3 linked regions of the Hyphomicrobium denitrificans ATCC 51888 genome follow. The protein of the gene in region 1 interacts with the protein of each later gene in a pairwise test. Links are inferred from orthologs where the notes say so. Each region holds a gene or a part of one and is shown on either strand. Other genes may lie near its edges.

Evidence for each region.
Region 2: the proteins of rho (region 1) and nusG interact in binary tests that used the Escherichia coli proteins (3 or more experiments, as listed by UniProt). The link is inferred for Hyphomicrobium denitrificans ATCC 51888 from one-to-one orthologs.
Region 3: the proteins of rho (region 1) and hfq interact in binary tests that used the Escherichia coli proteins (3 or more experiments, as listed by UniProt). The link is inferred for Hyphomicrobium denitrificans ATCC 51888 from one-to-one orthologs.

Annotation. Positions count from the first base shown.
Region 1 is NC_014313.1:3,348,604-3,356,559, reverse strand. The notes cover bases 5,060-7,956. They hold rho (transcription termination factor Rho), read right to left. Parts: upstream 7,193-7,956; coding sequence 5,927-7,192; downstream 5,060-5,926. Other genes in these bases: hemE (uroporphyrinogen decarboxylase), read right to left, coding at 7,929-7,956; hemJ (protoporphyrinogen oxidase HemJ), read right to left, coding at 7,403-7,912; HDEN_RS16210 (sterol desaturase family protein), read left to right, coding at 5,060-5,825. Also shown: tRNA uridine-5-carboxymethylaminomethyl(34) synthesis enzyme MnmG, read right to left, coding at 1-1,174; tRNA uridine-5-carboxymethylaminomethyl(34) synthesis GTPase MnmE, read right to left, coding at 1,365-2,678; HDEN_RS16215 (thioredoxin domain-containing protein), read left to right, coding at 2,753-4,789; more of HDEN_RS16210, read left to right, coding at 4,863-5,059. UniProt on the Escherichia coli protein: Facilitates transcription termination by a mechanism that involves Rho binding to the nascent RNA, activation of Rho's RNA-dependent ATPase activity, and release of the mRNA from the DNA template.
Region 2 is NC_014313.1:1,053,671-1,061,695, reverse strand. Bases 917-3,882 are described here. They hold nusG (transcription termination/antitermination protein NusG), read right to left. Parts: upstream 2,705-3,882; coding sequence 2,129-2,704; downstream 917-2,128. Other genes in these bases: HDEN_RS04945 (YbjQ family protein), read right to left, coding at 3,270-3,653; secE (preprotein translocase subunit SecE), read right to left, coding at 2,755-2,952; rplK (50S ribosomal protein L11), read right to left, coding at 1,471-1,917; rplA (50S ribosomal protein L1), read right to left, coding at 917-1,403. Also shown: rplJ (50S ribosomal protein L10), read right to left, coding at 1-388; more of rplA, read right to left, coding at 717-916; HDEN_RS04940 (OpgD/OpgG family glucan biosynthesis protein), read left to right, coding at 3,976-5,541; HDEN_RS04935 (bactofilin family protein), read left to right, coding at 5,689-6,021; HDEN_RS04930 (quinoprotein dehydrogenase-associated SoxYZ-like carrier), read left to right, coding at 6,263-7,075; HDEN_RS04920 (hypothetical protein), read left to right, coding at 7,469-8,025. UniProt on the Escherichia coli protein: Part of the processive rRNA transcription and antitermination complex (rrnTAC). The complex forms an RNA-chaperone ring around the RNA exit tunnel of RNA polymerase (RNAP).
Region 3 is NC_014313.1:1,719,106-1,727,162, forward strand. What follows is about bases 2,375-5,372. They hold hfq (RNA chaperone Hfq), read left to right. Parts: upstream 2,375-3,748; coding sequence 3,749-3,997; downstream 3,998-5,372. Other genes in these bases: ntrX (nitrogen assimilation response regulator NtrX), read left to right, coding at 2,375-2,700; HDEN_RS08295 (D-amino-acid transaminase), read left to right, coding at 2,716-3,579; hflX (GTPase HflX), read left to right, coding at 4,090-5,372. Outside these bases: HDEN_RS08285 (sensor histidine kinase NtrY-like), read left to right, coding at 1-1,268; more of ntrX, read left to right, coding at 1,300-2,374; more of hflX, read left to right, coding at 5,373-5,397; HDEN_RS08310 (FAD-dependent oxidoreductase), read left to right, coding at 5,420-6,646; mazG (nucleoside triphosphate pyrophosphohydrolase), read right to left, coding at 6,643-7,650; HDEN_RS08320 (DUF2306 domain-containing protein), read right to left, coding at 7,720-8,057. UniProt on the Escherichia coli protein: RNA chaperone that binds small regulatory RNA (sRNAs) and mRNAs to facilitate mRNA translational regulation in response to envelope stress, environmental stress and changes in metabolite concentrations.

The sequences.
Region 1 (7,956 bases):
CCAGCGCCGCGTTGATGCCGGCAAGCAGCCCCTGCGCGCCCGCTTCCTCGTACCCGGTCGTACCGTTGATCTGCCCGGCAAGAAACAACCGCGGCAGACGCTTCACTTCCAACCCGGACGTCAGCTCCCGCGGATCGACATAGTCGTATTCGATCGCATAGCCGGGCCGCTTGATGACGACATTGGCGAGGCCCGGCATCGTCCTGAGAAACGCGTCCTGCACCTCGACCGGCAGCGACGTTGAAACGCCATTCGGATAAATCGTGTCGTCATCGAGCCCTTCCGGCTCGAGGAAAATCTGATGCGAGGAGCGGTCCGCGAAACGCACGACCTTGTCCTCGATCGACGGGCAGTAGCGCGGCCCAATGCTCTCGATTTGCCCCGAAAACATCGGCGAACGCGCGAGATTCGCACGAATGATGTCGTGCGTTTCCGGCGTCGTGTAGGTGATCCCGCACGCGATCTGCGGCGTCGTCACCCGCTCGGTGAGAAACGAGAACGGCACCGGCTCGTCGTCGGCCTTCTGCATCTCGAGGCCGGACCAATCGATCGACTTGCCGTCGAGACGTGCGGGCGTTCCGGTCTTCAGGCGCCCGAGCTTCAGACCCAGCGCATAAAGACGATCCGACAGCTTCAAGGCGGGCGCTTCCCCGGCGCGACCAGCCGGGATCTTCTGCTCGCCCATATGAATGAGGCCGTTGAGGAACGTGCCCGTCGTGAGCACCACCGCCCCGGCGCTCAAAGCTCGGCCGTCGCCCGTAACGACACCCGCGACCCGGCCATCCTCGACGATCAGGTCCTCGACTCCGCCCTCAACGACATCGAGTCCAGGAATGGCGGCGATTTCCGCCTGCATGGCCTGACGGTAAAGCTTCCGGTCGGCCTGGGTCCTCGGACCATGTACCGCCGGCCCCTTCGAACGATTGAGCAGCCGGAACTGGATGCCGGCTACGTCCGCGACCCGGCCCATCAGACCGTCGAGCGCATCGATTTCCCGGACGAGGTGCCCTTTTCCGAGCCCGCCGATCGCCGGATTGCACGACATCTCGCCGACGGTCGCGAACGAATGGGTCACCAGTGCCGTGCGCGCACCCATCCGCGCTGCAGCGGCCGCTGCCTCGGTCCCGGCGTGCCCGCCGCCGACAACAATCACGTCGTAGGTTCGAGAAGTCATGGGCAGATCCCTACCTCATCCCCAAACGGCGCAAAAGGGCGCTTCTTCGCGCCTCAACGCCCGGCGAGGCCTCAAAAACACCGCCTCAGCGTTCGAGTTGGTTAACAAACTTTGATTCACGTGAAACAAAACGGTTCAGCCGGACTGAGTCCCGTCAAGCTGATTCACGTGAAACACTCTGTTAACCACGTCATTTCCCGATGCAGAACCGGCTGAAAACCTGATCCAGCACGTCCTCGACATCGACGCGGCCCGTAATTCGCCCGATGGCATGAGCCGCCCGCCGAACGTCCTCAGCCCGGAGCTCGACCGCTCCAGAATCCCCGTTCAGAAACGCTTGGATCTCGTCCCTGGCCGCTTCGAGGCTTTGCCGGTGCCGCACCCGCGTCAACGCTGGGTCCGTCCGCGTCCCGACGGCCTCGCTGGCACGCCGGGCAATCTCAGCCACCAGCCGGTCCAGGCCCTCGCCGGTTACAGCCGAGACCGCCAGCAAATCTGCTGTTGATTCCCGGCAAAGATCAGCTTTGGAACGAATTGCAAGGCTTGTTTCACGTGAAATTGGCTCGGGAGGCGTTGAGTCGCCCGCCTCGCTCAACCAAACTACGAGATCGGCATCACGGGCGGCGGCAAGACTGCGCCGAATGCCCTCCTGCTCGACCAGGCTCTCCGCTTCGCGAATTCCGGCGGTGTCCGAGACGACCACCGGCAAACCGGCCAGATCCAGCCGAACCTCGATCACGTCGCGCGTGGTCCCGGCTTCCTCCGACACGATCGCGGCGTCGCGCTTCGCCAGCGCGTTCAGCAGGCTCGACTTGCCCGCATTCGGAGCCCCGAGAAGCGCCACGCGAAACCCGTCGCGCACGATCTCGCCCCGATGCCCGTCATCGAGATGCGCGCCGATTTCCGCCGACAGCGCATCCGCCCGCTTTCGCGCGTCTGCAAACGACGACGCCGAAACGTCCCCTTCGTCGGAAAAGTCGATCGCCGCCTCGGTCAATGCCGCAATCTCGATCAACCGCGTCCGCCAGCTCTCGTAGAGCTTCGACAGCGTCCCCGACGATTGTGCCAAAGCCTGCCGGCGCTGGGCTTCCGTCTCCGCCTCGATGAGATCGCCAAGACCTTCGATCTCGGCCAGATCCATCTTGCCATTCTCGAAGCCGCGGCGCGCGAATTCGCCGGGTTCCGCCAGGCGGCATCCTTTGACTGTTCCCAGCGCACCGAGGATGGCAGCGACCGCAGCCCGGCTGCCATGCCCCTGGAACTCGGCGACGTCTTCTCCTGTTTCGCTGTTGGGTGCCGCGAACCACAATACCACCGCACGATCGAGCGCTTCCCCGGTGTCCGGATGCCGGATGGTCCGGAATGCTGCGACGCGCGGTTTCGGAACCGGCGCCGTCATCGTCTCCAGCACGTTCCGCACGGCCGGACCGGAAATACGAATGACGGACAGCGCCGCACGTCCCGGTGCGCTCGAAAGCGCAAAGATAGTTGAAGCATCAGTCATGGCATTCGCGTACTCGTACATCCGCGCCTTCGCAACATGATCCACCCTTCAGACCGCCGAGCAGACAGTCCGACATGAGCGAAAACCGACTGCAGTACGAGACGAGCCCCTATCTTCTTCAGCACAAGGATAACCCGGTGCATTGGTGGGCCTGGGGTCCCGAAGCGCTCGCGGAAGCCAAACGCACCGGCAAACCGATCCTTCTGTCCGTCGGTTATGCGGCCTGTCACTGGTGCCACGTGATGGCGCACGAGAGCTTCGAAGATCCCGGCACCGCCGAGGTCATGAATGAGTTCTTCATCAACATCAAAGTCGATCGCGAGGAGCGTCCCGATATCGACGCGATCTACATGGGCGCGCTGCATCAGCTCGGTGAGCAAGGCGGCTGGCCGCTGACGATGTTCCTCGACAGCGATGCGAAGCCGTTTTGGGGCGGCACCTATTTTCCACGTGAAGCGCGCTACGGCCGTCCTGCGTTCGTGACGGTGCTGCTGCGGATCGCGGAAGCCTACGCCAATCAGCGCGACGACGTGCGCAACAACACCGAAGCTCTGCTCGCTGCGTTGAAGACGGCCCCAGGAGACAACGCGCCCCGGCAGCCGCGACCTGCCACCGAGGATGTGGCCGCTGCCATCTCGCGCGCCGTCGATCGCGAGTATGGCGGACTGTCCGGAGCGCCGAAGTTCCCGCAGTGGAGCATCTTCTGGCTGCTCTGGCGCGTCGGCATTCGCGATGACAATGCGGACGCCAAGAACGGCGTCATCACGACCTTGCGCCATATCTGCCAGGGCGGCATCTACGATCATCTCGGCGGCGGGTTCTCGCGCTACTCGGTCGATGAGTACTGGCTCGTCCCGCACTTCGAAAAGATGCTCTACGACAACGCGCTGCTGATCGATCTGATGACCGAGGTCTGGCGCGAAACACAGGACCCTCTCTTCAAGACACGCGTCGCCGAAACGATTGCCTGGATCGAACGCGAGATGATCGGCGAGGCTGGAGGCTTTGCCGCTTCGCTCGACGCCGATAGCGAAGGCGAGGAAGGCAAGTTCTACGTCTGGAACGCAGACGAAATCGAAGACGTATTGGGCGCGGAGGACGCTGCGTTCTTTTCACGTGTGTACGGCGTCGTCCCCGGCGGCAACTTCGAGGGTCATACGATCCTCAATCGACTGGGCTCTCTCGCATTCCTGTCGGAGGAAGACGAAGCGCGTCTCACGAGTCTGCGCGCGAAACTGCTGGAGCGCCGCGCCTCGCGCATCCGGCCGGGATGGGACGACAAGATCCTCGCCGATTGGAATGGTCTCGCGATCGCCGCGATCTCGCGAGCCGCAATCGTGCTCGAACAGCCCGCGTGGCTCGCGCTAGCGGAACGCGCGTTCTCAGCCATCACTACCAAACTCGCCGCCTCGGACGGCCGCCTGTTCCACGCCTATCGCAGCGGCCTCGCCAAGGCACCGGCGACGGCATCCGACTACGCCAACATGACCTGGGCCGCGATCCGCCTGTTCACCGCCACGGGCTCCGAACGCTATCTCGACCAGGCCCAGCAATGGACCCGCATTCTGGACAAGCACTATTGGGACGAGGATCGCGGCGGTTACTTCACCGCCGCCGATGACACCTTGGACGTCGTCGTCCGGTTGAAATCCGCGACCGACGATGCCGCCCCCAACGCAAACGCCATACAACTCTCAAACCTCATCGCGCTCGCGGCTTTGACGGGCGATGCGGCATACGACGATCGGGCACGCCGCCTCTCGCAGGCGTTTGCATCCGCCGTGGCACATACGCCGATCAGCCACTGCGCGCTCCTCGCGGCGGAACTCGACGCGGATCGTGTGGTTCAAGTCGCAATACAGGCGCCCCCGGGACCCTGCGACCTCCGCGGCGAACTGCAGCGGTTGTCCATCCCTGGAGCCTTGGAATTCGTAGGTTTGAGCGAAGCCCAATCGGGGCAAAGTTCACTGTTCGGCGGGAAGTCGATGATCGACGGAAAATCAACCGCTTATGTTTGCGTCGGCCCGGTCTGCAGCGCACCCATCCAGGAGCCCGAAAAACTGCGCCAGGCTTTGCTCGGAGCAAGAACCGGAGCCGGCGTCGCAGCCTGATCGTTTACCGGATTGAAAACCTGCGCGGATCATGTGCTTGGCGATGATCCTGCCTGAGGACTATACAAGCCCTATGAAAACTCTCCGTGAGATCGTTCGATACGGCTACGCGCCGTTTATGATGTTCGGATTGACGGGCGCTGCCTACTGGGTCGTGTCCGAGCTTGTCGTCGCCCGTGGGCTCACATGGGCGTACCTGCTGATCGTCCCGCTGCTCGGCATCGCATACCTCTGCGCCTTCGGCGCCGAAAAGATCGCGCCGTTCTTCGAGGACTGGAACGATCATCACGCCCACGGCGACACGCAGACCAATATCCTGCACATCATCGCTTATGAGACCTCCGCCATCAACGGCGTGTTCCTCATCCCGGTCATCTGCTGGCTGTTCCCGTTCCAGGGTTTGTGGCCCACCGAATGGCCGATGTGGGGCCAGGTGCTGATGGCCTTCCTGGTCGCCGATTTCGCCTTCATGGCGATGCACTACCTGAGCCATCGCCTGCCCGTGCTGTGGCGCCTGCACTCCGTGCATCACGGTGTGGGCCGTCTCTACGGCCTCAACGGCGTGATCCGTCATCCGCTGCACCAGGTGATCGACATGGTCGTCGGCAACATGCCGCTCGTCATCATCGGCATGCCGGTGCCGGTCGCCGTCGTGCTCGGCTTCCTGATCTCGGTGACGCTGATCGTCCAGCACTCCAACGTCGATACGCGCCTCGGACCGCTGGCACGCCATCTTTCGATTGGCCGCGTGCATCACCTCCATCACGTGAACTGGGGCACCGAGGGCGATTGCAACTTCGGTCTGCTGCTGACGGTTTGGGACCGCCTGCTCGGCACATTCCATGAGAAGCCGCCGCGCCCCATCACCTCGAAGGACATGGGTGTCGACGAGCTACCGCACTTCCCCAAAGGCTTCGTCGAACAGATGGTGCTTCCGTTCGTATACAAGCCCGGCGCCGGCGAGCCCGAGCGGTATAAGCCGAAGTCCGAGACCCCGGCCCAGGAAGCCCGCCGCCTCTTGGACGCCGCGGAATAAGATTTCGCGCTACAACTCGGCTCAATGCTCTCCAAAGCATTCGACACAAAAAAGGCCGCCTCGAACGGGCGGCCTTTTGATTTTCCCGTGAAACGATCGCCTCACGTATTCATCGACTGGAAGAACTCGCCATTGGTCTTCGTCGAGCGCAGCTTGTCGATCAGGAACTCGATCGCGTCCATCGTGCCCATCGGATTGAGGATGCGGCGCAGGACGTAGACCTTCTTGAGCTGATCGCGCGGCACCAGCAAATCCTCTTTGCGCGTGCCGGAGCGCGCCACGTCGATCGCCGGGAACACGCGCTTGTCCGAGACCTTGCGGTCCAGGATGATTTCCGAGTTGCCTGTACCCTTGAATTCTTCGAAGATCACTTCGTCCATGCGCGATCCGGTGTCGATCAGCGCTGTCGCGATGATGGTCAGCGAACCGCCTTCCTCGATATTGCGGGCCGCACCGAAGAACCGCTTCGGCCGCTGCAACGCATTCGAGTCGACGCCGCCAGTCAAAACCTTGCCGGATGACGGAACAACAGTGTTGTAGGCACGACCGAGACGCGTGATCGAGTCGAGCAGAATGACGACGTCCCTCTTATGCTCAACGAGACGCTTAGCCTTCTCGATGACCATCTCCGAGACTTGGACGTGACGTGACGGCGGTTCGTCGAAGGTCGAGGAAATCACCTCGCCTTTGACGTTGCGCTGCATGTCGGTGACTTCTTCCGGCCGCTCGTCGATCAGCAGCACGATCAGATAGCACTCGGGATGATTGGCCGTGATCGAGTGCGCGATGTTCTGCAACAGCACGGTCTTACCGGTGCGCGGCGGCGCGACGATCAGGGCGCGCTGGCCTTTGCCGAGCGGCGACACGATATCGATGACGCGCGAAGAGAAATCCTTGATCGTCGGATCTTCGATCTCGAGCTTCAGCCACTTCGTCGGATAGAGCGGCGTTAGGTTGTCGAAATGGCTCTTATGTTTGGCCTTCTCGGGGTCTTCGAAGTTGATGTTCGAGACTTTGAGCAGCGCGAAATAGCGCTCGCCATCCTTCGGCGACCGGATCTGGCCTTCGACCGTATCACCGGTCCGAAGCGCAAATCGCCGGATCTGCGACGGCGACACATAAATATCGTCGGGACCGGGAAGATAGTTCGCTTCCGGCGATCTCAAAAAGCCGAAACCGTCCTGCAGAACCTCGACGACTCCAGTCGCCGTGATTTCGGTTTCCTGCGTCGCGAGCTGCTTCAGCGTCGCGAACATCAGTTCCTGCTTCCGCAGGGTCGAAGCGTTCTCGACCCCGGTTTCTTCGGCAAACGTGACAAGCTCGGCGGGAGATTTCCGCTTCAGGTCCTCGAGCTTCATTTGTTTCATTGAAAAAGAACTCCGCGGGGGGCGCCACTCGGGCGGTGGCATCGTGGATGTGGTGAGGTGAATGAGATGGCCCGACGGCGACAGAGCGGGCGCTCTGTCATAATGCTGCGGACGTCAACGGGTTTCATGACCACGTCAGAACGTGCCGTCTGCCAAAATCCATATGAGGACGCACGCTTATAGCAGGTCGCCGCGATCCTGCCTAGAGTGTCAAAACGGCTTCACGATCACCATGATCACGATGATGATCATGAGCACGGTCGGAATCTCGTTGATGATCCGCCAGTGCCGGGCCGATTTGGTGTTGCGGTCTTCCCGGAAAGCCCGCGTCGCGGCCGAGAGGTATCCGTGCACGCCTGAGAGAAGCAGCACACAGGTGAGCTTGGCGTGGAACCAGGGCGCCGCCCAATAACCGCTTTGCCATACAAGCCAGATGCCCAGCACCCAGGCGACGATCATCGCCGGCGACGTGATGACGTTGAGCAGCCGCCCCTCCATCACCTTGAAGGTCTCGGACTGAGCGGAACCGACCGGCGTGTCGGCATGGTAGACAAAAAGTCGCGGCAGATAGAGCATGCCCGCCATCCACGCGATCACCGCGATAACGTGGAAAGCCTTGACCCACGGATAGAGCGCGTCGCTGCCCGCAATGATCAGCACGCCGGCAGCGACCGCCGTTATGACCAGCGAGAGCACCGCTCGAACCATCGGTGAGGTCATCGCAGTCCCTTTCGTCTCAACGGCTCCTGCGCAACCGCTCAACC
Region 2 (8,025 bases), 2.3 Mb from region 1 along the record:
CAAGCGACGGCAGGTCGGCGAGCGCTTTCACGCCGTTCGCGTCGAGGATGGTCTTGCCCATCGCGCCGCCGAGGATCACGAGCTTTTCGTTCGCCTTGGCATACGTGACGGCAGCCTTCGCCGCGGCGATCGGGTCTTTCGAGAAGGCCAGAATGGTCGGCCCCTTCAACAAACCTGAAAGCTGTTCGGCGTCGGTATCCTTGAGCGCGAGCTGCGCCAGCTTGTTCTTGGCCACTTTCACAGAGCCGCCAGCGTCTTTGACGCGCTTGCGGAAATCTGCGGATTGGGCGGCCACGAGGCCGGTGTTGTGGGCGACCACAACCACGCCGGTGCTTTTCAGCTCGGCATGGAGATGATCGATGAGCTCACGTTTCGCGGCTCTATCCACGTCTCGTCTCCTTGCTGCGGAGCCTCATTCACGAAGCTCCGCGGGTTGCACCTTGCCGCCCATTCCGCGAGCGGAATCGGACGACGGGTAGTCTGTCCTCGTTCCCGTGCACTGCTTGAACGGCGGCACGGTGCTGACCCAGAAGGTTCAAACCGAATGCGAGGCCTGCACCTCAAATCCGATCTACTTCTGTCTCATGCAGGCTCTCCCGGAAGAGATTTCGGCCGACCCGCGAACGGGCTGGCACCTACAGTCTCGGACAGTTTCGAACCGGAGCTCGAAAGCCCCGGTCCGGGTTTTCCGGGTTGCCCCGGAATTCGCAAATATCTTAGACCACCGGTCCCGACGAAACGGTCGCGGTGTCGAGCTTGAGGCCAGGCCCCATCGTCGACGACACCGACACCTTCTTCAGGTACGTGCCCTTGGAACCCGTCGGCTTGGCCTTCACGACCGCATCGACGAACGCCTTGATGTTCTGGACGAGTGCTTCCTGCGAGAAGCTCGCCTTGCCGACGCCGGCGTGAACGATGCCGGCCTTTTCGACGCGGAACTCGACGGAGCCGCCCTTGGCGCCCTTGACTGCGGTGGTGACGTCCATCGTCACCGTTCCGACGCGCGGGTTCGGCATCAGGCCGCGCGGGCCCAACACTTTGCCGAGGCGTCCGACAAGACCCATCATGTCCGGCGTCGCGATGCAGCGATCGAAGTTGATCGTGCCCTTCGAGACGATCTCGACGAGGTCTTCCGCGCCAACGATGTCCGCGCCTGCTGCCTTGGCTTCGTCAGCCTTGGCGCCCTTCGCGAAAACAGCGACGCGCGCCGTGCGGCCCGAGCCGTTCGGCAGATTGCAGACGCCGCGAACCATCTGGTCGGCGTGCTTGGGATCGACGCCGAGGTTGACGGCGACTTCGATCGTCTCGTCGAACTTCGCCTTGGCGCGGTCCTTCAGGATCTTCACGGCTTCGTCGACACCGTAAGACTTGCCTGCGGGCAGGCCCTGCTTGACGGTGAGCATGCGCTTGCCGCCGGCTTCGCGCGTTTCCTTGATCTTCTCAGCGCTGATTTGAGCTTTTGCCATCGGACTACTCCACCACCTTGAGACCCATCGAGCGCGCGCTGCCTGCAAGCGTGCGGGCGGCGGCATCGATATCGTCGGTGTTCATGTCCTTGAGCTTGCCCTTGGCAATCTCTTTCAGCTGCGCAATCGTCACCTCTCCGGCAACCGCACGGCCCGGCTCCTTGGAGCCCGTGCCGCCCTTGCCCGTCGGACGAAGGCCCGCGGCCTTCTTGATCAGGAAGGTTGCAGGCGGGTTACGCATCTCGAACGTGAAGGAGCGGTCGGAATAGACCGTGATCTTCACCGGGATCGGCGTGCCCTGCTCGAGGTCCTTCGTCTTCGCGTTGAAGGCCTTGCAGAATTCCATGATGTTGACGCCGCGCTGGCCAAGCGCGGGACCGATCGGCGGCGACGGATTCGCCGCGCCTGCCGGCACCTGTAGGTTGATATAGCCGTCGACTTTCTTCGCCATAGTCCCCTTCACTCATTAGAGCGTGAAGACGTCGTCGGACGTCACGCTCAGGGTTAGCGGTTCAACGGGCCGGATCGCTTGCCACGAACTCTGCCCTCCCGCACGTCACCGCCCCAGAGCCGAAACCCCGCCGCGGTTCCCGATGCTGAAGCACCGGAATTCTCAAACTCTCGCGCAATGTCCCGGCATAGCCTTCGCCGGAACGTCGCCCTCAACTCGCAATCTTCTCGACCTGCCCGAATTCGAGCTCGACCGGCGTCGGACGGCCGAAGATCGACACCGCGACCTTGACCCGCGACCGCTCCTCGTCGACGTCTTCGACGACGCCCGTGAACGACGCGAACGGGCCGTCGGCAACCTTGACGTTCTCGCCAATCTCGAAGGTGATCGTCGGACGCGGACGCTCGACGCCTTCCTTCACCTGATTAAGGATGCGCAGCGCCTCATCCTCGGGGATCGGCATCGGTTTGTTGTCGGCGCCGAGAAAGCCCGTGACCTTCGGCGTGTTCTTGATCATCACGAACGCCTGGTCGGTCATCTTCATTTTGACGAGCACATAGCCCGGCAGAAACTTGCGCTCGGTCGGAATCTTGCGGCCGCGCTTGACCTCGACAACCTCTTCGGTCGGCACGACGATCTCTTCGAACAGATCATCAAGACCACCAGCCTTCGCGCGTTCGCGAATGGCGTCGGCGACCTTGCGCTCGAAATTCGTGTAGGCGTGGACGATGTACCAGCGCGTTCCGGCCACCGACTTTTTTTCTTCGCGATCTTGCGCGACAACCATTCTCAAACGCCCTCTAGCGCGTCACCAAGCCAAATACCGAGAGCTGATGCTCAACTGCCCACCCCAAGAACGAAGCGCACGATGTGGCTCAAAACCTGATCGACGAGCAAAAAGAAAACAGAGGCGAACGCGACCATGATGAGCACCATCAAAGTCGTGATCCACACCTCTTTCCATTTCGGCCAGGTGACCTTGGAGACTTCCTGCCGAACTTCCTGGATAAAGGTTATGGGATTGAACTTCGCCATTAAAGTGCTTTCTATGCGCAGATGCGACAACATGCCGCTCCAGCCCCGTCGTTGATTGACCGGGCCGGTCGGCAGATCAGACCTAGCTGAGGCTGGCAGGGGCGGAGGGTCTCGAACCCCCGACCTTCGGTTTTGGAGACCGACGCTCTACCAATTGAGCTACACCCCTTAAACCCGACGCGAGCAAAAGCCCGGGCGTCGCGCAGCCTCTTTCGGGGCGTGTTTCCTTAACTGATGTCATCGCCCTTGTCAGCCCCATGCGCGAGCTTTTTTGTCCCGGCTGCCGTTATTCAATAGGAAATGTCGAACTGTCGGCTTCAGCGGCCGGTCCAGGGACCGGGAGCACCGGCAGCACCACCCGGCGACGACTGCGCCGAACCCGCGATCGGCTCGACAACGACGGCCGATCCATAGGCCAGCACCTCGGTGACGGCGGATGCAATCTCGTTCGCATCGTATCGCATCGCGATAACGGCATTGGCGCCCATGCTTTGCGCGTGCTCGACCAAGAGATCGAAGGCTTCCTGGCGGGCTTGTTCCGCGAGCTTGGTATACACGGAGATATTGCCGCCGAAGAAAATCTGAATTGCGGCGCCGAGGTTGCCGACGACACTGCGTGACCGCACCGTCAAGCCGCGAACCAGGCCGAGATGGCGCACGACGCGGTAGCCTTGAATCTCATTCGTCGTAACAACCAGCATGAAAATCCCCTGTTTCGCCGTGCGGGCGGAATTGCGCAGTCTGAACGCAACTTAATGCAATAGAGCTTGGCTGGCGACCGCTGAAGTTGCAATGCTCGACGCTTGCGCGCCGGGATTTGCGCTTCGCACCCCAGCGCCTGCCGTCGATCGCCGAACCCAAAGTTGCATCAACACGATCTGACTTGAAGGGGCTTGTCGTCGTCACGCCTTACGTTATCAGCTTAATTGCCTCACATTCGCGGCGGCACCTGCCCGGCCTCGATACGTTGCCTTTCTGACGATGACTAAATCCCGCCCCTATTATTCGTTCAAAGCCAGCGCCATGACATTCACACCGCATCGTCGAGATGTTCTTTCCGGAGCCTTGGCCGCATCGGTCGCGGGCTGGGCGCTTCCCGCACGCGCCGCCTCTGTCGGAGCCATGGCGCTCGGAAATGCGGAGCCGTTCTCCTTCGACGACCTCAAGACGCGCGCCAAGGAGCTGGCGAAGGCCCCTTACACACCGCCTCCGAAGCCGGCTGACTCCGATCCTCTGCGCGGCATGACGTTCGATACGTTCGCGCAAGCCATTTATAAGCCCGAGATGGAGCTTTGGCGCGACGTGCCGGGGGCACAGAAGGTGCGCCTCTTTCCGCAAGGACGTTTCTACGCGGAACCGGTCAGCATCTACGTCATCGAGAACGGCCAGGCGCGTCAGGTCGTCTATACGCCCGACCTGTTCAACATGCCCTCCGACCATCCGTTGCGGACGTTGAAGTCTGCCGGCTTCGCGGGCTTCCGCCTGATGAGCCGCGGCGGCGTCAGCGACTGGCTCTCCTATCTCGGCGCATCCTACTTCCGTGCCTCTGACCCGCAGGATCAGTACGGCGGATCGGCACGCGGACTCGCCATCAACACCGGACGACCGGAAGAATTCCCGCGTTTCACCTCGTTCTGGCTCGAACAGAACGGTGCGGGCATGACGATCTACGCTCTTCTCGAAAGTCAGAGCGTGACCGGCGCCTACCGCATGGACAGCCGCCGCATTCAAGGCGGACAGGGCGGCGCATTGCAGGACGTCGAATGCGAACTCTTTTTCCGTGCGCCTGTCGACTTGCTCGGCATCGCGCCTTTGACCGGCATGTTCTGGTACGGTGAAAATTCGGGGCACTTCCGCGGCGACTGGCGCCCTGAGGTTCACGACTGCGACGGCCTCTCGCTGTGGACCGGCACCGGCGAACGCATCTGGCGTCCCGTCGCCAACCCGCCGCGCATCGTCACCAACAGCTTTTCGGATGAACATCCCAAAGGCTTCGGCCTCGTCCAGCGCGACCGCAACTTCGAGAACTATCAGGACGACAGCCTGTTCTACGATCGCCGCCCGAGCATGTGGGTCGAACCGCTCGGCGATTGGGGCAAAGGCTGTGTCAATCTCGTGCAGTTGCCGACGACGAACGAGACCGAAGACAACATGGTCGCGTTCTGGACGCCTGAGCAGAAAATCGTCCAAGGCACGGTGATCAACACGAAGTATCGGCTGTATTGGGGCGTCGATGGCCCACCGACCGGCGACGTCGGCCGCATCGTCGCGACGCGCATCGGGCTCGGCGGTCTCGGCGGACGCGACCTCGATCTCCGCCACACCAAGCCCGGCGCGCGCAAATTCATGATCGACGTCGAAGGCAAGGTTCTCGAAGAGCAGACCCGTTTCGGCGGCACGCATACGGTCGTGACGACCACGCGCGGCAAGATTACCGGCGTCGAAGCTTTCCCCGTCGTCGGCACCAAGCGTTGGCGGATGATGTTCGACCTCTCCGATCTCGACGGACAGGAAGCCGACCTGCGCGCGTTTCTGCAAAAGGACGGCGTCGCACTGAGCGAAACCTGGATCTATCAGGCGTTTCCGTAAGCGCCGATCCGAATTCTCAAACGACGCGAACGCTAATTCTTGAAGTCCCTAATCCCTAATCCCCAATCCCCTCACTGAAGCCCAATTGTTGCCATCGATTGACGCGACGCTGTGTTACCGCCACGCACTCGGCCTAACCGGTGTCGCATGTCCTATCGCGTCTTCTCAATTCCGCCCAAGGTTCGCATTCGGGAGAACATCGATTTTCCCGGTCCGGTCGTCATTGACGGCACCGTTCTGGGCGACATCAGCTGCATGTCGCTCGTCGTCGGCGAGCGTGGCATTGTCGACGGCACGATCAAGGCCGACCGCGTGACCATCCTCGGCGAAGTCTCGGGCGAGATCTTCGCGACACACATCACTCTGAAGCCGTCGTCAGCCGTCGCCGCAAATATTTTCCATAAGCATCTCTCCGTAGAAGACGGCTGCCTGTTCGAAGGCAACTCGCGCCGCCACGCCGCTCCACTGGAATTGACTTGAGGTCTTCGCTGCTCGTCCAACGCAAAGATTGCAAAGCGTTGGCAAGCGAATTTGCCAGACCTCCACACCCGCTCGATTGATCTGCGGCACCGGCCAGCTAAAACCGTTGCTGGCGCGGATGCTTTGTGGGTAGCGCCGATTTTATCGCGAGCGCCGTTGCGGCCAAGCTTGAACGCTGAACGGCGCTAAGCATGCTGCCATAGCATGCATTCCTTTTTCTAACTCGAAGCCAGGAGTGCCGATGTCACGCTCGAAGTACATCCTCTTTGCCTTCGCGATCGCAGCTCTAACATTGACCGGTGCCGGTACCGGCGCGGAAGAAATCAATCACGAGAGCGAAGCGTCCTGGGCCAGCATCCGAAAGGATACATTCGGCCAGCAGGACATGATCGACGGCAAGGGGCTCCTGTCGCTGGAGGCTCCGGAACGCGCCGAAGACGCCGCCGTGGTTCCGATCACGATACGTCTGGCGCCTGAACTTGCGGACAACGTCAAATCGCTGACGCTGATCGCCGACGAAAATCCAGCTCCGGTCGTCGCAACCTTTACGTACGGAGAAGCGGCGGGACGCGGACCGCGCACCCTGGCGACACGCATTCGTGTGGACCGCTACACGTTCGTACGCGCCATCGCGGAAAGCTCGGACGGCAAACTGTATATGACGAAGGCTTTCGTCAAAGCGTCCGGCGGCTGCTCGGCGCCAGCAAGCCGCGACGCCGAGGAAGCAGCGAAATCCATCGGCAAGATGCGCATAAGGACCGCCACGGGCAACGCCGGCAAGTCTGACCTCGGCGAAGTCATGATGCGGCATCCCAATATTTCAGGTTTGGCGATCGACCAGCTTTCGGGAGGGTATCCGCCCGCGCGCTTCATCTCGCATCTGTCCGTCACGGCGGACGGCAAGCTCGTCTTCGCCATGGAAGGCGGCATCTCGATCAGCGAAGACCCGCATTTCCGGTTCAGCTATCTGCCCGGCGCAAGCGACCGCCTCGAAGTCACCGCTGAAGACACGGATGGGACGAAGTTCTCAGGACGCTCCGGCAACCCGTCCTGAGGCCGGCACCGCCAACAGGCGTCCGCCGCGAGGTTATGGAGCGGGTGATGGGAATCGAACCCACGTATTCAGCTTGGAAGGCTGCTGCTCTACCATTGAGCTACACCCGCATCCTGTAGCGAAAGCAATTACTTAGGCAATCGCCGCGGCGCCTGGAACACTTTGTTCCCAGAGCATCCGGTTCTATAAATGCCCGCGGCTGATTTTGGAAGCGACAGATGCGCGGCGGAGTGACGTAATTTTCACAACGCACGGCGGACGGATTAGCCCGCATCCGGCGCTCCCAAGTCTCGGAACGGCCATCAAGCGGCGCTACCCGCCCCGCAGGCGGGGATGATACGCTTTGCCGGGGTTGGGGGCGTCGCGGGAACCGCAAAGAGCGGGTGGGGAACGATGAGAAAGGGCAAAGGCTGGTACGCGGCTTTCGCGTTTCTCTTCATAGCGTCTTTCGTGGCGATCTACGCCGCTACCGGACAAGACGCCATAGGAGCGGCCGCGCGATTTCTGTCGAACGGCGTCATCCTGGTCCGCAACATCATCGCACGTTCCGCCGGAAGCTTCCTGAAACTCCTGGCACAGGGCGTCGGATTGCGGCGGCTTTCGCGGTTTCTCGCGGCCGGGGCGAGCATAGGCCTCGGATATGCCGCAAGCGTCGTCGTCAGCGACAAGACCGTCCGGCGAGCACATGGCTGGCGCGAGAAAGTCCATACCGCAGCCAGGTTCGCCCGACGCACATGGCATGAAGCGCCTTTACTCGCGAAAATCGCTGCCGTCGTTTGCCTGATCGCCAGTCAGGTTTATTTGCATTTCTTTCTCGTCGTGTTTCCGATCGCGTTTCTCGTCCCAGCCGTACGCAAAATCTGGGTGCGTGCCGCCGACATGATGTTCGGCAGCTGGTATTGGAAAACCTTTGGATCGACGCACCGCGCAATCGTCACGGGAATCAGAAG
Region 3 (8,057 bases), 1.6 Mb from region 1 along the record:
CGAAAGGCAATCTGCAATTCGCGCTGCCCGAGAAGCGCGGCGAGGGCGACCTGCGGCGTCTGTCGCAGACGTTCAACCTGATGACGCGCGAACTGAAGCAGCAGCAGGACGCGCTGCATCAGACGAACGTGCAGCTCACAGAACGGCATAACTTCATCGAGGCGGTTCTGTCCGGTGTTTCGGCGGGCGTAATCGGCCTCGACAGCGCGGGCCGCATCACGTTGCTCAGCCGCTCTGCGGAACGGCTGCTGGGCCTCGCGGGAGCGAACGCGGTCGGAAGTCCGCTCGCCGATATCGTTCCGGAATTCGCGTCGGCGCTTCGGTCCGCCGACGAGCCGGGCTTCAAGAGCAAGGGCCTCGACGAGGTCAAAAAACAGATCGGCGACGAAGAGCGCACGTTCGCCGTGAAGGTGACGCACGAGCGGGAAGGCGAGGGCGACGTCGGCTCGGTCGTCACGTTCGACGACATTTCAGAGCTGGTTCAGGCGCAGCGCACGAGCGCCTGGGCAGACGTCGCGCGGCGCATCGCGCATGAAATCAAGAACCCGCTGACGCCGATACAACTTTCAGCCGAACGCCTGCGCCGGAAATTCGGCAAGCAGGTCTCGGAAGATCGCGAGCTGTTCGAGACGCTGACGCAGACGATCGAGCGGCAGACCGATCACATCAAGAGCATGGTCGACGAGTTCGCCTCCTTCGCGCGCATGCCGCAACCGGTCATGGCCGATCAGGACGTGCGTCTTGCCGTGCAGGAGCCGGCGGTTCTCTTCCGCGAAGGCCACAAGGATGTCGATTTCAAGCTTTCCATTCCGAGCAGCCCGGTGCGCGCACGCTTCGATCTGCGGCTCGTGTCGCAAGCGGTGACGAACCTCATCAAGAACGCGGCCGAAGCGATTGAATCCTATGGCGAGCCGCAAGGACGGCCCGATGGCTACAAAGGCGAGATCGAGGTTCGCGTTCTGCCGGCCGCCGATCGCGTCGCGATAGAGGTCATCGACAATGGTATTGGCCTGCCGAAGCAGAACCGTGCGAAGCTGCTCGAACCTTACGTGACAACGCGCGCCAAAGGCACCGGCCTCGGCCTCGCAATCGTGCAGAAAGTCGTCGAGCAGCACGGTGGCACGCTGACGCTCGAAGATGCGCCCCACAGCGAAACAAGAACGCGGGGCGCGCTCATACGAATGACATTGCCTACCAAGCTTGAAAGCACGCACGACCTTTCCACTGAACAACTTCATAATGCCTCGCGTGCCGCGAGTGGAGCATGATACAAAAGCTTAAGTCCCCAGGAGCGCTGTAATGTCCGCTGATATTTTGATCGTTGATGATGAAGCCGATATTCGGGATCTGATTGCGGGTATCCTGCAAGACGAAGGTCACCGGACGCGCCTCGCACGCGACAGTGATGAAGCGCTGCGCGCCATCGAAGATAGAAAACCTCATCTTGTCATTCTCGACATCTGGCTGCAGGGCAGCCGCCTCGACGGCCTCGAGGTTCTGACGATCATGAAGCGGACGTATCCCGATCTGCCGGTGGTCATCATTTCAGGACACGGCAACATCGAGACGGCCGTCACCGCCATCAAGCGCGGCGCCTACGATTACATCGAGAAGCCGTTCAAGGCCGATCGCCTGGTGCTCGTCACGATGCGCGCGCTCGAAGCTTCGCAGCTGAAGCGCGAGGTCCGCGAACTGAAGGAGCGCTCCGTCGTCTCCGCCGAAATGATCGGCAAATCGCCGGCGATCAATCAGCTGAAGAACAACATCGACAAGGCCGGTCCGACCAACAGCCGCATCATGCTGCGCGGCGCGTCGGGCTCCGGCAAAGAACTCGCGGCGCGCGTCCTGCATCAGAAGTCGCTGCGCGCCGACGGTCCGTTCGTCGTGCTCAATGCGGCGGCGATGGTTCCGGACCGCGTCGAGGAAGAACTGTTCGGCACCGAGGATCGCACCGGCGGGCCGCGCAAAGTCGGCGCGCTGGAAGAAGCGCACACCGGCACGCTCTACATCGACGAAGTCGCCGACATGCCGATGGAAACGCAAGGCAAGATCCTGCGCGTGCTCGTCGAGCAGAAATTCCTGCGTCTCGGCGGCAGCCAGAAGGTGTCGGTCGATGTCCGCATCATCTCGTCGACGTCGCGCGATCTCGATCAGGACATTCGCGAAGGCCGTTTCCGGGAAGATCTCTACCATCGTCTCAACGTCGTGACGTTGCGCGTGCCGAGCCTTGCGGAGCGGCGCGAGGACATTCCCGATCTGATCCAGTATTTCGTCGGACAGGTTGCGCAAACGTCGGGTCTGGCGCCGCGGCGGATCGGCGAGGACGCCATCGCCGTGCTGCAGGCACACGACTGGCCGGGCAACGTGCGCGAGCTTCGCAACAACGTCGAGCGCCTTCTGATCCTGGCGGGCGGAGATGCAAGCGCCGCGATCACGGCGGACATGCTTCCCGATGAAATCGGCTCGAACGTGCCGCTCCCGGTCAACGGCGGCGCGGAACATCTGATGTCGTTGCCGCTGCGCGAGGCTCGCGAAATCTTCGAGCGGGAATATCTCCTGGCGCAGATCAATCGCTTCGGCGGGAACATCTCGCGCACGGCCGAGTTCGTCGGCATGGAGCGATCGGCGCTGCACCGGAAACTTCGTGCGCTGGGCGTCTCGTCCGAACAGCGGGCCGGCGATCTCAGATCCGTTTCGTAAGGGACGGACAGCAGCGTGACCCGCATCGTCTACGTCAATGGCGCCTACAAGCGCTACGCCGAAGCTGCGATCCATGCCGAGGATCGCGGCTTTCAATTTGCCGACGCGGTCTATGAAGTCATGGAAGTGCGCGGCGGCCGATTAGTTGATGCAACCCGGCATCTTGCGCGGTTGAACCGCTCGCTCGGCGCGTTGTCGATTTCGGCGCCCATGTCGAATGGCGCGCTCTTACACATCGTCGGCGAAGTCGTGCGCCGAAATCGCGTTCGCGACGGACTCGTCTACCTCCAAGTGACGCGCGGGGCAGGTCCGAGGAATTTCTCTTTTCCAGGTCTGGAAATTTTCCCAACACTTGTCGTTCTCGCGCGCTCGCAGCGATTGGGGTGGGCGGACGAGCTTGCCGAGCACGGCATTGCCGTCAAGACGATGCCCGACAATCGCTGGGGCCGTTCCGATATCAAAACCGTGATGCTGCTGCCGGCGGTGCTCGCCAAGGACGCGGCCCATAGCGCGGGCGCTCATGAGGCGTGGTTCGTCGATCAATCCGGCGCTATTACGGAGGGCGCATCGAGCAATGCGTGGATCGTGACGCCCGGCGGCGTGCTGGTGACACGTCCGCTCGACCCGCGCATTCTGCCGGGCGTCACGCGCGCGACCGTTAAGGACGTCGCTGCGGCAGAAGGGCTGAAGCTCGAGGAACGCGCGTTCACGCTTGCCGAGGCCATCGGCGCCCGCGAAGCTTTTGTGACGTCGGCGACGAACACGGTCATGCCGGTAGTCAGCATCGATGCGCGGCAGGTCGGCGATGGGCGGCCGGGTCCGGTCGTGCGCCGGCTCAGGTCGCGCTTCCATGAGCTTGCCGAAATTTCAATCGTGTAGTGCGAATGTTGCCGCATTGTGCGGGGCAATAACACCTGTAAAGTGTCACCGCTTCGATAGTCATCCCCCCGATGCCCGTCGAGATCCCCGCTAGGACGCCTCGTCGATTTTTCAAGCCCGACAGCGCCCGGCGCGTTTCAAAAGACGTCGAAAAAAACGGACAAAAATTATGGCGGCTGAAAAAACTCAGAATTTACAAGACACCTTTCTTAATTATGTTCGTAAAAACAAAACTCCGCTGACGATCTTCCTCATCAATGGCGTCAAGCTGCAGGGCATCGTCAGCTGGTTCGATAATTTCTGCGTTCTGCTTCGGCGCGACGGGCACTCGCAGCTCGTTTACAAGCATGCCATTTCGACGATCATGCCGGGCGGTCCGGTCAATCTCAACGATCAGGACGGCGAAGGAACTGGTTGACACCAATTTCCAATAATCCAGACGGCGAGGACGCTTCGCCTCGTAAGCGCCGGCGTACGAGTCAAGATACGCGTCAGCCGAGAACGCGCACGCTGGTCCTAGTACCGGTTCTGAAACGGCCGCAACGCTCGGGCGATGCGGCTAAGACCGCGGGCGAAACGCACACGCCTGAAAACCGATTGTCCGAGGCTGTCGGCCTCGCGAACGCCATCGATCTCGACATCATCGACTCCGCGATCGTTCCCATGTCGGAGCCTCGGCCGTCGACGTTGCTCGGATCGGGCAAAGTCGATGAACTCGGCGGGCGCGTGCGCGATCTCGATATCGGGCTGGTCGTCGTCGATCATGCTCTGACGCCGGTGCAGCAGCGCAACCTCGAGAAGGCGTGGAACACGAAGGTTGTCGACCGCACAGGTCTCATTCTCGAAATTTTTGGCGCGCGAGCACGAACGCGCGAGGGCGTCCTGCAAGTCGAGCTTGCGCATCTTTCGTATCAGAAGGGGCGGCTCGTTCGCGCGTGGACGCACTTGGAACGTCAGCGCGGCGGCGGCGGCTTTCTCGGCGGCCCGGGCGAAGCGCAGATCGAACTCGACAAACGTATGCTTCAGGATCGCATCGACGCCATCAAGCGCGATCTCAAGGACGTCGTTCGCACGCGTGATCTGCATCGCAAAGGCCGGCGCAAGGTGCCGTATCCGATCGTAGCCGTCGTCGGTTATACGAACGCGGGCAAGTCGACGCTGTTCAACAAGATCACCGGCGCGGGCGTTGTCGCGATGGATCAGGTGTTCGCGACGCTCGATCCGACGATGCGGGAAGTGAAGCTGCCGAGCGCGCGGCGCATCATTCTGTCGGACACTGTCGGCTTCATCTCGGATTTGCCGACTTCGCTGGTCGCGGCGTTCCGCGCGACGCTTGAAGAAGTGGTCGAGGCGGATCTCATTCTGCACGTGCGCGACATCGCGCATGAGGAAACGGAAGCGCAGGCGCGCGACGTCGAAAAGGTTCTGAGCGAGCTCGGCATCGACACGCTGCCGGTCGACGGGCATATCCAGGAAGTCTGGAATAAGATCGACCTTCTGACCGGCGATCGTCGCGCGGAGCTACAACACGAAGCCCAGCGCAACGAACGTCCTCCGGTTCTCGTTTCGGCCGTGACGGGCGAAGGCATCGTGCCGCTGCTCGACGCGATCGACAGCCGCCTCAGCGTCGCCGACGAGATCCTCGACGTCATCATTCCCGGCAGCCTTGGGGCGCTCCTCAACTGGCTGCATGAAACGTGTGACGTGCTGGCGCGCGAGGCGCGCAAGGACGGCAGCATCGAACTGCGGCTGCGCATTCCGAGCGAAAAGAAAGACCGAGTTCTCGGGCAGTTGCGAAAAGCGGGGTTGAAGGTCTGACGCGGAGGGCTAAGCTCGCGCTATGGATCAACACGTCACCTGCTGCATTGCCGGAGGCGGACCGGCCGGAATGATGCTCGGCGTGCTGCTCGCGCGCGCTGGCGTCGATGTGCTCGTTCTCGAGAAGCACAAGGACTTCCTGCGCGACTTTCGCGGCGATACGATTCATCCCTCGACCTTGCGTCTGATGGAGGAACTCGGGTGGCTCGATGAGTTCCTAAGGCTGCCGCATCAAGAGGTGAAGCAGCTCTACGGGCAGTTCGGCGAAACGCGCATCAAGCTCGCGGATTTTTCGTCGCTGCCGATTTCGACAAAGTTCATCGCGCTGATGCCGCAATGGGACTTTCTCGATTTTCTGGCGGAGAAGGGGCGCGCGTATCCGAAGTTTTCGCTGCGCATGAACGCCGAAGCGACGGATCTCGTCCATGACGGCGGTCGCGTATCGGGCGTCAAAGTCACGACACCCGAAGGGCCGCTGACTGTCTCTGCCGATCTTGTCGTTGCGGCGGACGGGCGTACATCGACGCTGCGCAAAGCGTCAGGTCTCGTCAGCGAGAACTTCGGCGCGCCGATGGATGTCATGTGGTTTCGTCTGCCGAGGCTTCCGACCGACACAGAAGAGACGCAGGCCCGGTTCGATGCCGGACAGATTTTCATTATGCTCCAGCGCGGCGACTATTGGCAGTGCGCCTACGTCATCCCGAAAGGCGACGACGCCAAGGTGCGTGCGGCAGGTCTCGACGCCTTTCGCAAGTCGGTCGGCGCGTTGCTGCCGTTCGAAGCGTCCCGCGCCGATGCCATCGCCGATTGGGATCACGTCAAGCTTCTGACCGTCGCCGTCGATCGGCTGAACGAATGGGCGAGGCCCGGATTGCTGTGCATCGGAGATGCGGCGCACGCCATGAGCCCGGTCGGCGGCGTCGGCATCAATCTCGCTGTTCAGGATGCCGTCGCGGCGGCCAACAGTCTGTGGCAGCCGTTGAAAGAGAAACGGCTGACGTTCGACGATCTCAAGACGGTTCAGGCGCGGCGGGATTTTCCAACGCATGCGACCCAGCGCCTGCAACTCACAGTGCAAAACCGGGTCATTGCGAAAACGCTCGCGAAAACGCGTGATGTGAAGCCTCCGCTCGCCTTTCGCCTGTTCAACAGCTTGCCATTTCTATCGCGCATTCCGGCGCGGCTGATCGGCCTCGGCTTTCGGCCCGAGCATGTGTCGGACGCGATCCGGAAGGGCAACGGCGCTTAAACTTTTTTTGCCGTCGCGCTCTTCTCTATCGCTTTGGCTTCGTCCCACAGCGCGTCCATTTCTTCGAGCGTCGATTGCGACGGGGTTTTGCCGAGCTTCTCCAAACGCGTTTCGATATGCGCGAAGCGGCGCACGAATTTCTGGTTCGCCGCGCGTAACGCCGCTTCCGGATCGAGATGCAAATGCCGCGCGATGTTCGCCATCACGAACAGCATGTCGCCAAACTCTTCTTTGATGGCGTCCGGCGACTCCCCTCCGGGGAGCCGGCCGCCGGACGCGGAGAGTGGCGCGCCTTCCGGCCGGCTCGCGGAACGCGAGTCGGAAGGCGCCAATATAGAGTCCCTTCGTGGATCATTTGGGAGGGCGACTTCTTCGAACTCGGCGATCTCTTCTTTCAGCTTGTCGAAGACGGGGGCGAGGTTCGGCCAATCGAAACCGACCTTCGCGGCTTTGTCCTGCAACTTGATGGCGCGCGTCAAAGCCGGGAGCCCGACAGGAATATCGGCGAGCGTCGATGGTTGCGGTTCGGTGCCTAACTCTGTTTCGCGAACGGGGAGGGGTGAAGAAGCAGGCGCAGTCTGCGCGAGCCGGGCGCGCTCGGCGGCTTTTTCGGCGCGCTCTTCGGCCTTGATCCGATCCCACGCGGTCTTGACCGATTGCGGATCGCGCGCCGTGCCGTCAGCGAAGACGTGCGGATGCCTGCGGATCATCTTGCGCGTGATCGCCTCGACGACGTCGCCGAACGCGAACGCGCCTTGCTCCTCGGCGAGCCGCGCGTGATAGACAACCTGAAGCAAGAGATCGCCGAGTTCGTCCTTCAAGTCCGGCAGGTCGCGGCGGGCGATCGCGTCGGCGACCTCGTAGGCTTCTTCGATCGCATACGGCGCGATGGTTTCGAAATTCTGCTCGAGGTCCCACGGGCAGCCGGTGACCGGCGTCCGTAGCGCCGCCATGATTTCGATGAGCCGCGCGATGTCGCGCGAGGGCTTTATGGCGTCCGTCATGAGCATCCTCTCGATTGCGCCGGGGAGACTAGAGGATGCGGGCGTTGCGGGCGAGGGCGGCCGCTGCGGCTATCGCGACAGGAGCCTCGCGAAAGCTCGCGGGTTCGACAGCACGAGCGCCAGCGGCAGCATCCAACCGAGCCAGGCGGACGCGGCATAGACCGGCTCGAACGGCAATCTCAACGCGATGGCCGTGCCGGTGATCACGCGGAACCAGACGGCTCCGGTCGTCACGGCCACCATCGCGGTCATCAGGTGGGCATGGCGGGGAATGTCGCGTGCGCGGATCGCGACGTAGGCTGCGCCGAGCAGATAGAGCCAGACCAGTCCTTGCGCGAAGAACCCGGCGCGCGCCAAAGGCGTCGAGTGACTTATGATGGCTACAGGAAGCGCAGTCAGCCCACCAA